4 regions of the Psychrobacillus sp. AK 1817 genome follow, and region 1 is predicted to be linked to each of the others. Evidence: riboswitches for the same ligand, from Rfam matches in the RefSeq annotation. Region 1 holds a riboswitch; each other region holds the start of a gene.
What was found. A riboswitch is a leader RNA that binds a small molecule or an ion and turns the genes downstream of it on or off. The one in region 1 is predicted to bind S-adenosylmethionine.
Positions count from the first base shown of each region.

Region 1 (3,172 bases):
CTCGATTTGGGAGTAATGTAAGACTTGGCTACCTATCTCAACATTTTGAGATAGGAGATCCAAAAGCTCGATTGATAGATATTTTCAGAGGTGAAGTGAACGTTAGTGAAGGAGAAGCGCGCCACATATTAGCGAAGTTTATGTTCTACGGACCCGATGTTTTCAAAAGAGTTGCTGATTTAAGCGGTGGAGAAAGAATGCGTCTTCGTCTAGCACAGTTAATGCATCAAGACATCAATTGTTTAATATTAGATGAACCAACTAACCATCTGGACATTGATTCTTGTGAGGTGTTAGAAGAAGCATTGGATGATTTTAGTGGAACAATTATTGCTGTTTCCCATGATAGATATTTCTTAAATAAACTATTTTCAAGAACTGTTTGGCTAGAGAATGGCAAGCTTACAACTTATGAAGGCCCGTTTGAATGGGCAAGAGAAAAATGGGTTGAATTTAGCTCTAAACAAAATTCGGAGAAAGAAATAAAGGAGCAGCTGCCCATAAAAAAATCACCAACCACTAAACAAGAAAATAAGGTTCCACTAGAACACCAAATAAATGAGCTAGAGAAGATAATAAGTGACCTAGAAAATCAGATTAACGTAGAGGCAGACTGGTCAATCTATGAGTCATTAAGCTTGAAGAAATTACACGCAGAAGAGCAGTTGGAACAATTAATGGAGAAGTGGTTAGAACTATGAGATTAATAGGCTATTCTTGAAAATGGGTTGATATAAATAAGAGACCATGCTAATATTATTTATTGACAAATAATTATAACAATTAAATATTCTTATCAAGAGAAGCGAAGGGATTAGGCCCGTTGAAGCTTCAGCAACCTCTGTTATACAGAAAGGTGCTAACTCCTACAAGACATTATCTTGGAAGATAAGAGCTAAAGAGCAACTTTATGCCCCTCTTTTCTTACATGGAAAGAGGGGCGTTTTTGTTTGAAAGAGGTATCTGGTTTTTGGTTGTCAAGCTCAGAGTTTACCCACAAGGTTCAAGTAAAATCTGAATTGCTTTGTAATTTTACCTATGTTTTCACTATACAAACGTTAGTTCTAGTGCTTTTCTATAAGGAGGAAATAAATTGCCTATTAATATTCCAAAACAATTACCAGCAACAAAGTTATTAAAAGAAGAGAAAATCTTTGTTATGGATCAAGAGAGAGCATATAAACAAGATATTCGTCCACTCAACATCGTTATTTTCAATCTAATGCCTGAAAAAGAAAAAACAGAGCTACAGTTATTAAGACTTTTAGGTAATACACCATTACAAGTAAATATAACATTTATGAATACAGCAACATACGAATCTAAAAATGCTAGTAAAACTCATCTAAATACATTTTATTCGACATTTGATGAAATTAAGGAAAAAAAGTATGATGGCATGATTATTACTGGTGCTCCAATTGAGCAACTTCCATTCGAAGAGGTAGATTACTGGAGAGAGATGAAGGAAATCATGGAATGGTCTAAATTGAATGTGACCTCAACGTTACACATTTGCTGGGGTGCCCAAGCAGCTCTTTATTATCATTATGGAATTGATAAATTTCCTCTTACTCAAAAGTGTTCAGGAGTGTTTAGACACATTTTAACTAATCAAGTGGAGGATCTAGTAAGAGGATTTAATGACAAATTTAATGCCCCAGTATCCCGTTATACATCTGTTTCAAGGGAAGAAATTGAAAGGAATGAACACTTAACCATCCTTGCCAATTCTGAGGAAGCTGGAGTATTTCTTGTGAAATCGAATGACAACAAATTTGTGATGGTGACTGGTCACTTAGAGTATGATGCACATACTTTGGCAGAGGAATATAATAGAGATCTCAACAAAGGAATAGAGGTTGAGATGCCTAAATACTATTTCCCAAATAATGATCCTTCTAGTCAACCATTGAATACATGGAAAGCCCATACGCATCTGTTATTTTCAAACTGGTTAAATTACTATGTATACCAAGCTACTCCTTATGATTGGGAATAAAATGTTCTATTGAACAGTCAGAAAGAAAGTAATATTTGTCTTGTATATTGAACTCCTGTTTAAATAAACAGGAGTTTTTCTTATTTTTTGTTTTATTTATTCAGATATTAGGGAAAACAAAAGAGAAGAGACATTGTATTATACAAAGAAACATATTTTTAATGGTATTGATTTACACTTTATTGGAAGCGAGGTTAAGTCTATGAGTTTGACACCAAAACAAAGAATCGAGTTACATGGGTTTAATAATCTAACGAAAACATTAAGCTTTAATATGTATGATATCTGTTATACGAGAACCAAGGAAGAAAGGGAAAAATATATAGAATATATTGATGAGCAATATAACGCTGAACGCTTAACTAATATACTAACCAAAGTATCCGAAATTATAGAAGCGAATATATTAAATATTGCACAGCAGGATTACGAGCCGCAGGGTGCAAGTGTAACCATTTTAGTATCGGAAGGACCTGTCGATCAAACACCGATAGAATCATTTAAGCAATCTCCGGGGCCAATACCAGAAACTGTACTTGGTCACCTAGATAAAAGCCATATTACTGTTCATACTTATCCGGAATATCACCCGGATGAAGGAATCAGTACTTTTAGAGCAGATATAGATATTTCTACTTGCGGAGAAATTTCTCCATTAAAAGCACTAAATTATTTGATTCATTCCTTTGAAACTGACGTGATGGTCATGGATTATCGAGTGAGAGGGTTCACGAGAGATGTGAAAGGCCATAAATTATTCATAGATCACGATATTAATTCCATTCAAAATTATATCCCAGATGCTTTGCAGGAATTTTACCATATGATCGATGTTAACGTTTATCAGGAAAATATTTTTCATACTAAATGTAAGCTAAAGCAGTTTGACTTGAATAATTACCTATTTGGCTACAACGAAGATGAACTTTCAGAAGAAGAAAAAATATTGATAACGAAAAAGCTAAAAACAGAAATGGACGAAATCTTTTACGCAAAAAACATGACTCGATCAGATTAAATTGAAAAAAGCTCTGAGTAAATCACTCAGAGCTTTTCATTTGTGTGAAGAATGGACTTTATGACCGGATAGACCAAGTTTATGACCGGATAGAAAATTTTATGACCGGATAGACCAGATTTATGACCGGATAAAAAAATTATGACCGGATA
Region 1 is NZ_CP031739.1:549,763-552,934, reverse strand. Features, by position in the region: gene abc-f (ribosomal protection-like ABC-F family protein) at 1-701, shown strand, start outside; SAM riboswitch class I at 791-895, shown strand; gene metA (homoserine O-acetyltransferase MetA) at 1,094-2,002, shown strand; gene speD (adenosylmethionine decarboxylase) at 2,205-3,020, shown strand.

Region 2 (3,172 bases), 830 kb from region 1:
GCATTTCTGCATAAACTGTTGCATGCAATGGAAGGAATGGAGACCCGAAGCATGTTGAGAATGCAGGCTGAGGAGAAGTAACTCCACGTTCTGTACCAGCTAATTTAGACGTAAATCCACTTAAGAAGTGATACATTGCTTGCTCTTTAGTAAGTTTGCTGATAGGAGGTAGCACGCCAAATGCATCTGCAGTTAAGAAGATGATTGTATTTGGATGACCCGCTACAGATGGATCTACAATATTATCGATATATTGAATTGGGTAAGCTGCACGTGTATTTTCTGTTAAAGAGTTATCTGCATAATCTGCAACTCGTGTTGTATGGTCAACAACAACGTTTTCTAAAACAGTACCAAATTTAATAGCGTCAAAGATTTGTGGTTCATTTTCTCTTGTTAGGTCGATACATTTTGCGTAGCAGCCACCTTCAATATTAAATACACCGTTATCTGACCAACCATGTTCATCATCACCGATTAGCTTTCTTCCAGCATCAGCAGATAATGTAGTTTTACCTGTACCTGAAAGGCCGAAGAATAATGTTACATCGCCTTTTTCACCAACGTTAGCAGAGCAGTGCATAGGCAAAATATTTTGTTCTGGCAATAAATAGTTCATAATAGAGAAGATAGATTTTTTCATTTCTCCTGCGTATTCTGTTCCACCAATTAAAACAATACGTTTTTCCATAGAAACAATGATAAAAGTCTCTGAATTTGTTCCATCAATAGCAGGATCTGCTTTGAAGTTTGGTGCGCTGATTACAGTAAAGTCTGCTTTATGAGCTACTAATTCTTCTTCAGAAGGACGAATAAATAGTTGGTGAGCAAAAAGATTATGCCAAGCATATTCGTTTATTACTTGAATGCTTAGACGTGAATCCTTATCAGCACCAGCAAATCCTTTGAATACAAATAGTTCATTTTGTTCTTTTAAATAGTTCATAACTTTTGTATATAATGCTTCAAAATGAGAAGATGAGATAGGTTGGTTTACAGAGCCCCAATCGATTTTGTCTTTTGAGATAGGTTCATCAACAATATACTTGTCTTGTGGAGAACGTCCTGTATATTTGCCTGTCTCTGCTTTAACAGCTCCAGTTGAAGTTAGTACTGCTTCTCCTCTAGAAGTAGCTTTTTCCACCAATTGTGGTACTGATAATTGAAGGCTAATGTTGTTACCAGCTAACAATTCGTTCAGTTCGCTCACAGTATCGATTGAATTCATTTAGTATTACCATCCTTTTTTAATTTTTATCTCTTCACGTAAATAGTCAACATAAAGAGGATTTTTCATTGATATGTGAAATAGTATAACACATTACACTAAATAGTCTACACTAATAGAAGCCCATTATTGGAATAATTTTTGTTTTTGAGAAAAAATTACATTTAATCGGTTGACTTATAACTAATTTTTACGTATGATGGTGAATTGAACGGATACTCTTATTCCGAGCTGGTGGAGGGGTCAGGCCCTGTGAAACCCGGCAACCTGTAATTGAAAAATCATTACAAAGGTGCCCAACCTGAGACAAGGTGAAATCCCTTGATTGATAAGAGTGAAAGGTGTTTATGATATTAATCCCTTTCCTCATGTAATTACGTGAGTGAAAGGTTTTTTTATTTTACATCGCCCTAAATCCTTGTGTGCCAAGTCCGAAGCAGCTTCAAGTTTACTATTGGCTTGACATGGGAATGAGTACCGTATCAATTCCTGAGAGAAATCTCGCAGGATATAGGAGGGAATCTTTTGACACAACGTCGATTATTTACATCGGAGTCAGTAACAGAAGGGCATCCAGATAAAATTTGTGACCAAATTTCTGATGCTATATTAGATGCAATTTTAACGGAAGACCCTAATGCACGAGTTGCTTGTGAAACAACCGTTACTACAGGTTTAGTGTTAGTTGCAGGAGAAATAACAACTTCTACATATGTAGACATACCTAAAGTTGTACGTTCGACTATCCAAGAAATTGGTTATACACGTGCTAAATACGGCTTTGACTCTGAAACTTCAGCAGTTTTAACTGCGATTGATGAGCAATCCGCTGATATTGCAATGGGTGTAGACCAAGCGCTAGAGGCTAGAGAAGGTGCGATGACTGATTCAGATATCGAGGCTATTGGAGCAGGAGACCAAGGGTTAATGTTTGGTTACGCATGTAATGAAACTCCAGAGCTAATGCCACTACCAATCAGTCTAGCTCACAAACTTGCCCGTCGCTTAGCACAGGTTCGCAAGGATGAAACTTTAGACTACTTACGACCAGACGGTAAAACACAGGTAACAGTTGAATATGATGAAAATAACAACCCTGTTCATATTGATACGATTGTTATTTCTACACAACATCACCCAGAAATAACTTTAGAACAAATCCAAAGAGATTTAAAAGAGCATGTTATAAAACCGGTAGTACCTACTGATTTAATAACAGAGGAAACGAAATACTTTATTAACCCGACGGGACGATTTGTTATTGGTGGTCCTCAAGGTGATGCTGGACTAACTGGACGTAAAATTATTGTTGATACATACGGAGGTTATGCTCGCCATGGAGGAGGAGCTTTCTCGGGTAAAGATCCAACAAAAGTAGACCGTTCTGCAGCTTATGCCGCTCGTTATGTAGCAAAAAATATTGTTGCTGCTGGTCTTGCAGATCGCTGTGAGGTACAACTAGCGTATGCAATCGGTGTAGCACAACCAGTTTCTATCGCAATCGATACATTTGGTACAGGAAAAGTAGCAGAGTCGGATTTAGTGTCATATATCCGTGATCTATTTGACCTTCGTCCAGCTGGAATTATTAAAATGCTAGACCTTCGTCGCCCAATTTACAAGCAAACGGCAGCTTACGGACATTTCGGACGTACTGACATCGATGCTCCATGGGAAAAAACCGACAAGGCAGAGCAATTAAAGCAAAAAGCGGGTATTTAAGAATTCAGAGACTTCCTTCTATTGGAATGCCTCGCCTAAAGAAAGAAGGTATTAAGAGGCTAGCCTCTTAATACCTTTTGTTTTTTTCAAACAATTATACAGCTTAACGGTAAATAGGCTGACCAAATAAATGGATCTATTTACTCTTAATGGATTATTGTATAAAAATAACCGGAGTCAAATTTATAAAAATTTTAAAATTAGGTGTTTGTTAATTCTAAT
Region 2 is NZ_CP031739.1:3,814,255-3,817,426, forward strand. Features, by position in the region: gene pckA (phosphoenolpyruvate carboxykinase (ATP)) at 1-1,228, opposite strand, end outside; SAM riboswitch class I at 1,447-1,563, shown strand; gene metK (methionine adenosyltransferase) at 1,754-2,950, shown strand.
Region 2: linked by a shared signal. The riboswitch ahead of metK (methionine adenosyltransferase) and the one ahead of metA (homoserine O-acetyltransferase MetA) in region 1 are both predicted to bind S-adenosylmethionine.

Region 3 (3,172 bases), 920 kb from region 1:
GATCAATAAAATAATTAATATAATAAATGGGATAGAGCGGAATATATTTACTACCGCACCCGTTAACCAATTTGCCAATTTATTCGCCCAAGCCTGATGTGGGCTTGTCAAAAATAATAAAAGTCCTAAAATTAGTCCAAAGATTGCTGTGAGTACCGTAGAAACTGCTGTCATATACAGGGTTTCTAGAGTAGCGTCCCACATTTTAGGCCAATCAACATTTGGAAATAACGATTCAATCATTGTTGATCACCTCAGTGTTTACTTTTTGCGAGTGGATAAATTGTATTGCATCCTCCACGGCTTGGTCATTTCCATCGATTTGAAGAATTAGTGTACCGAAAGCTCCACTCTTCGTATGAGAGATGTTACCTTGCACAATATTAACTTCTAAATCAAACTGTTTGATTAATCTTGAAAGAATTGGCTGCTCTGTGGTTTCACCGACAAAAACGAGCTTGACTAGCTTACCATTTGGATAAAGCTGGACTAGTTTTTGAATCGTTTGCACTGGCTGGTTGGAATCAGAAATTTGAGAGACGAAACGTTTAGTAATAGCCTGTTGTGGCTTTTGGAAAACCTCTAGCACATCTCCCTCTTCTACAACTCGCCCATTTTCCATAACAGCTACTCGGTTACAAATCTTTTGAATAACTTGCATTTCGTGTGTAATCAATACAATTGTTAATCCTAGTTTTTCGTTGATGCTGACAAGTAGGTCTAGTATTGAATCGGTCGTTTCAGGATCAAGAGCAGATGTTGCCTCATCACAAAGCAATACCTCTGGTCCATTAGCTAAAGCCCTAGCAATTCCTACACGCTGCTTTTGCCCACCAGATAATTGTGAAGGATAAGAATCTCCTCTGCCCTCTAGACCAACAAGGTTCAAAAGCTCCTCTACTCTGGCTTTTCTTTTGTCCTTCGGAACTCCAGCAATTTCTAGAGGAAATGCTATATTTTCAGCGACTGTTCTCGACCATAAAAGATTGAAATGCTGGAAGATCATACTTACCTTTTGTCGGAAGCCACGGAGCTTCTCCTCATTTATGGAAGTAATCTCTTGCCCATTCACAACTATTTGGCCGACAGAAGGTTTTTCTAAGCCATTCAATAAGCGGATCAATGTACTTTTACCGGCTCCGCTATAACCAATAATCCCAAATATTTCTCCACGCTGTATGTCCAGATTTACATTATCAACAGCAACGATTTCTCCTTGCTTTGTAATAAATCTTTTCGAAACTTCCTTTAAACTAATCATGTAAATCTAGCCACCTTTCCTATTAAAAAACCCCTTCTGCAAAAGAGCAGAAGGGGTGTAGGTTATCAATTTCAAATAACACTCATCCATTCTCTCATTTCTCAAAGCTATAGCTTTGCGTGACTTGGCACCATTTCACTTTCGCGACGGTTGCCGGGCTTCGTAGGGCACTTCCCTCCACCTCTCTCAATAAGAGCGACACTATTAAATTACTTTTTCAACACAACGAATATTATCATAGGATCTTGTTTTCGTCAATAGTTTTTATTGTTTCCAATAGATAGGGTACGGATTGAAACGCATAAATCTTTTTTTCTACCCTGCCATTTTTAGATATTAATAAGCAAGGTACACTTTCAATTTCTTGTTCTATTGCCAAATCACCAAGAAAGTTAATATTTGCTTGGCCAATTGGATCAGAAACCATCTCTTTAATGACGTTCATCATCTTGCTTGCAATCTGACACGTACCACACATAGGGGTATAAATATAAAATAAGGAAAGTGGAGAGTTATCTTTAATGCTTTCCCATTGCTCTTTAGTCCACTCATTCATTACACATCATCCTAAGGCAAAAATTCTTTTTTCACCTTAATATTAACACGTTTTAATATGGATGCCAAAACCTTCGCCGGGGTATTCGCCACTTCACCATACATAGGATTTGTATAGAGGTGAATTGCCTCAGGATATTCCTTCCTGACAACCGAGCGTATTTGTTCGCCAGATTTGTCGGCATCTAGAAAAGCATAAATCGGCAAGCCATCATAAGGGCTTAAAAGCTCCTCCAATTTTACATCGGATATCGTTCCATTTGTACAAATGATTTCTGGAGATTCATCGAGAAGGGTCAACAATTGTAGTTTATCAGACCTTCCCTCGACGAGAATTATTTTATCACTAAATACATGTGCCATTTAGCTTCTCTCCCAACTTGTTACCTTTCCTTTATTATATGAAAAAAACGCCGATTATTAACCGGCGTTTTCATTATTACTCTGCAATTAATTCTTCATACTTTTCTGGAGACAATAAGCTGTCCACTTCTGATAAATCAGAAGGCTCAACAACGATCATCCAAGCATTTTCATAAGGTGATTCATTAACGAATTCGGGGCTATCTTCTAGCTCAGCATTTACTTCCACTACTTTACCGCTAATTGGTGCATATAGTTCCGAAACTGTTTTTACTGATTCAACGCTACCAAAAGCATCTCCTGCTTTAATTTCATCTCCAACTTGTGGAAGTTCAACAAAAACGATGTCTCCTAGTTCTGATTGCGCAAAATGAGTAATACCGATGCGGACATTTCCGTCCTCATTTTTAACCCATTCATGTTCAGCTGAGTACTTAAAATCTTTAGGCACGCTCATAAATAAACCCCTCTCAATTAAATATTCCATCTATTTAATATTCACATATTTCCCTAGTAAATACAAGGTACTTTAAGAGGTTTTCCACATGTCCTCAAACTGCTCTTCCTTGAAACCAAGTGTAAGCTTGTTTCCATCATAAACAAGTGGGCGTTTAATAAGCTTTCCATCCGAAGCAAGCAGCTCCAACTGTTCATCCTCCGACATAGTAGGAAGCTTGTCCTTCAGTTGCAATTCACGGTACTTCACTCCACTAGTATTAAAGAACTTTTTAAGCTCATAATCTCCGTTAGCTACCATCTCTTTTAAAAATTCTTTTGATGGTGGCGCATCTACAATATGGTGATTCTCGAATTGTACTTGATTGTCTCTCAACCATTTGCTAGCTTTGTTACAAGTACTACATTTAGGATAACCGTAAAATTTTATAGTCATTTAAATCTCACCTTTTTCTTTTTATCATAATAATATTTTGCTACTCATGCAAGAGGGATCAAACCAAGTTTTAAATTTCAATATTTTATAGTGCATTATAG
Region 3 is NZ_CP031739.1:3,727,812-3,730,983, reverse strand. Features, by position in the region: gene D0S48_RS18615 (methionine ABC transporter permease) at 1-243, opposite strand, end outside; gene D0S48_RS18610 (methionine ABC transporter ATP-binding protein) at 236-1,261, opposite strand; SAM riboswitch class I at 1,353-1,457, opposite strand; gene D0S48_RS18605 (thioredoxin family protein) at 1,497-1,817, opposite strand; gene D0S48_RS18600 (toprim domain-containing protein) at 1,829-2,179, opposite strand; gene gcvH (glycine cleavage system protein GcvH) at 2,256-2,636, opposite strand; gene D0S48_RS18590 (arsenate reductase family protein) at 2,709-3,071, opposite strand.
Region 3: linked by a shared signal. The riboswitch ahead of D0S48_RS18610 (methionine ABC transporter ATP-binding protein) and the one ahead of metA (homoserine O-acetyltransferase MetA) in region 1 are both predicted to bind S-adenosylmethionine.

Region 4 (3,172 bases), 1.7 Mb from region 1:
CTCATACCCTACAAAAACTCCTCGTGACTTTGCACGTTCCTGCAATGGGATACTATATTTTGAGAACATGACCTTATTTGCTGTAATGACGTGACAGCCCTTGTCTATCGCTCTACATAAATAGCTATAAGCCGGCTCTTCGTTAACTATTGCTTCAAAAACTACTTGAAGCCCAGGAATATTTTCAATATCCTCAAAGTCATCTGTCACTAATACGCCTGGGGTCTCGGGTCTTTCTTTAGCTAAATTATTAATGAGAATCGCACAAATTTCGATGTCCAATCCTAATGACTTTTTTAAGTCTTCTCGTTTTTCATTCACAATGTGATAAATCCCTTGGCCGACTGTTCCAAATCCTAAGATTGCTGCTTTTATTTTTGCCATGCTGTCTCCTCCAAATGAATCTGTACAATTGAATTTAAATAATCGTACTTGAATAAAATTTCAATTAACTAATTGACTATTTTACATATTGTAGACTATTTCCACTCAATTAACAACAAAATTCTATCTAGAGAGGACATTTGTTTTCTCTAAAAGTACTTTTCCGAGTGCTTCTTGTAAATCTTCTACTGCCTCCAAGCCTACAGACAAGCGAATTAGATCCTCTGTAACCCCTGTTTTTACTAAATCCTCCGGTGTAAGTTGTTGGTGAGTAGTGGAAGCTGGATGAATAATTAGAGATTTTGCGTCTCCCACATTTGCTACATGTGACCAAATCTCTATATTATCGATAATATGTCTACCTGCTTCTCTACCTCCCTTTGCTCCAAATGTCAAAATAGAACCGTATCCATTCTTTAAATACTTTTTAGCAAGTTCATGTGTAGGATGGCTTTCAAGCCCTAAATAGTTAACCCATGAAACTTCCTCATTGTCATTTAAGTACTCCGCAATTTTCTGGGCATTTTCGTTATGTCTTGGCACTCGTAAGTGAAGTGTTTCTAATCCTTGAAGAAAGGAGAAAGCTGCTTCTGGGCTTAGAGAAGGACCAAAATCACGTAGCAACTGGACTCTTAGCTTTATAGCAAATGCCACGCCTGGAACATCGATTCCGTAGCGCAAACCATGATAGGTTACGTCTGGCTCTGTAAAGCCCGGGAATTTTTCAGAATTCCAGTTGAAGTTACCTCCATCAACTACTACTCCACCAATTGTTGTACCGTGACCTCCAATCCATTTTGTCGCCGAATGGATAACTATATGAGCGCCATGCTCAATTGGATTTGAACCAAACGGAGTAGCGAAAGTATTATCTACTAGTAATGGAACCCCCACTTCGTTCGCAATGGTAGCTACCTGCTCCACATCCAGTACATTTAAGCTTGGATTTCCAATAATTTCAGCAAAAAAACCTTTTGTCTTCTCAGTAACTGCTGATCTGAAATTCTCAGGATCCGTTGAATCTATAAACTTTACAGTAATTCCATAGCGAGGAAGTGTATGAGCAAAAAGATTAAAGGTCCCTCCATATAAGTTTTCAGCTGCGATAATTTCATCTCCAGCGCCTGCAATATTTAAAATAGAAAATGCAATGGCTGCCATCCCTGATGAAAGGGCCACTGCGGCAGTACCTCCTTCAAGTAATGCAATTCTTTGCTCAAAAACATCAACTGTTGGGTTTGTTATTCGGGAATAGATGTTACCAGTCTCTTTTAATGCAAATAGATTTTGAGCATGCTCAGTGTTTTGAAATACATATGAGGTTGTTTTGTGAATCGGTACCGCTCTTGATCCTGTGACTGGATCCGGTTGTTGTCCACCATGCAATAGAAGTGTTTCTTTTTGAAGATTTGTCATTTTGAATTCCTCCGTTATTAGTAGATTAGATGGATGCTTGGAGGCGGGAGAGGATTATAGAACTGCCAATGTAAAAACCCCTCTTCACTTAAGAAGAGGGGTCAAATTGACATGTTCCTCCTCTTATCTTCCAAATTCATAAAAGAATTTGTAGGATTTAGCACCTTTCCAAGTAAAAGAACTTGGTGGTTGCCGGGCATCGTAGGGCCTATTCCCTCCGCCACTCTTGATAAGAGTATTAGATTAGTGTTCCATCTTGTTACACAGTATAAATCCTCCGTTATTTATAAGTCAAGTTATTTTATATAAAATTCTGAAACTTCATCATTTTATAATCGTTTAATATAATAGATAGAATATTATTTTTGGGGGTGTCATAGAATGATTATTTGGAGTGTTAGCATTCTTTTAATAGGCTACTTAGTTGGTTCGATTCATGGATCAAAATTAGCCCAATGGATGAGTGGTGTTAATATAAAAAAAGAAGGCTTAAATAATTCAGGAGCTTCCAACGCCACCATAGTGCTTGGATGGAAGTATGGCGTTTTAGTAGGAGCCATAGATATTTTAAAAGGCGCAATTATGATTATTGGGGCAAGATTAATTGCTCCGCAGCTGACCTCACTTAGTACCTCTGAGCATGATTTTTTGCTTTATATAGCTGGTGCTGCTGTAATCTTAGGGCATAACTTTCCTATTTACACAAAATTTAAAGGCGGTAAAGGCACAGCTTCCATCATTGGAGTACTGCTAGCGTTACATTGGCCGATTGGATTAGCAGGACTATTATTGTTAATCTGCATCACACTTTTGACTGATTATTTATTGATAGGTGTATTCTTTTTCTACCTTATCTTTATAGGAGCCTCTATATGGACCGCAGATGGAATAGGTCCAATCATAGTTGCAGGATTTCTATTTCTAATGGCGTCGTTCTTACATATAGAGAATGTTCAGCGGTTAATTCGAAAAGAAGAAGTAAAGATTTCCTCTGTTATGAAGAAAAAAAAGCCATCACTGTAAAAGGAGTGGTTAAATGAGCAAAAAAAAGAGGTGGATTGTGCTAGTTCCTTTAATAATAATGGCAACTAGTGGAGTCGGTATGTGGATGCTTACAAGCAAATGGCTAGAGGATGGATTAAAACCTAAGGCAAACGGTTCCAATGAATACGCAATTGTGTTAGGGGCCAAGGTTAAACAAGGCCAGATTCCTTCTCTTGCACTACGATATCGTCTAGAGGCTGCACTAGAATATGCAAACACATATCATAATGTAAAGCTCGTTGTGACTGGAGGACAAGGACCGGACGAGGATATAGAGGAAGCAGTGGTTATGAAGGAATATCTCATGGAGAATGGAATCCCCGAGAGT
Region 4 is NZ_CP031739.1:2,284,997-2,288,168, forward strand. Features, by position in the region: gene D0S48_RS11280 (homoserine dehydrogenase) at 1-384, opposite strand, end outside; gene D0S48_RS11285 (O-acetylhomoserine aminocarboxypropyltransferase/cysteine synthase family protein) at 508-1,800, opposite strand; SAM riboswitch class I at 1,921-2,036, opposite strand; gene D0S48_RS11290 (glycerol-3-phosphate acyltransferase) at 2,182-2,823, shown strand; gene D0S48_RS11295 (YdcF family protein) at 2,837-3,172, shown strand, end outside.
Region 4: linked by a shared signal. The riboswitch ahead of D0S48_RS11285 (O-acetylhomoserine aminocarboxypropyltransferase/cysteine synthase family protein) and the one ahead of metA (homoserine O-acetyltransferase MetA) in region 1 are both predicted to bind S-adenosylmethionine.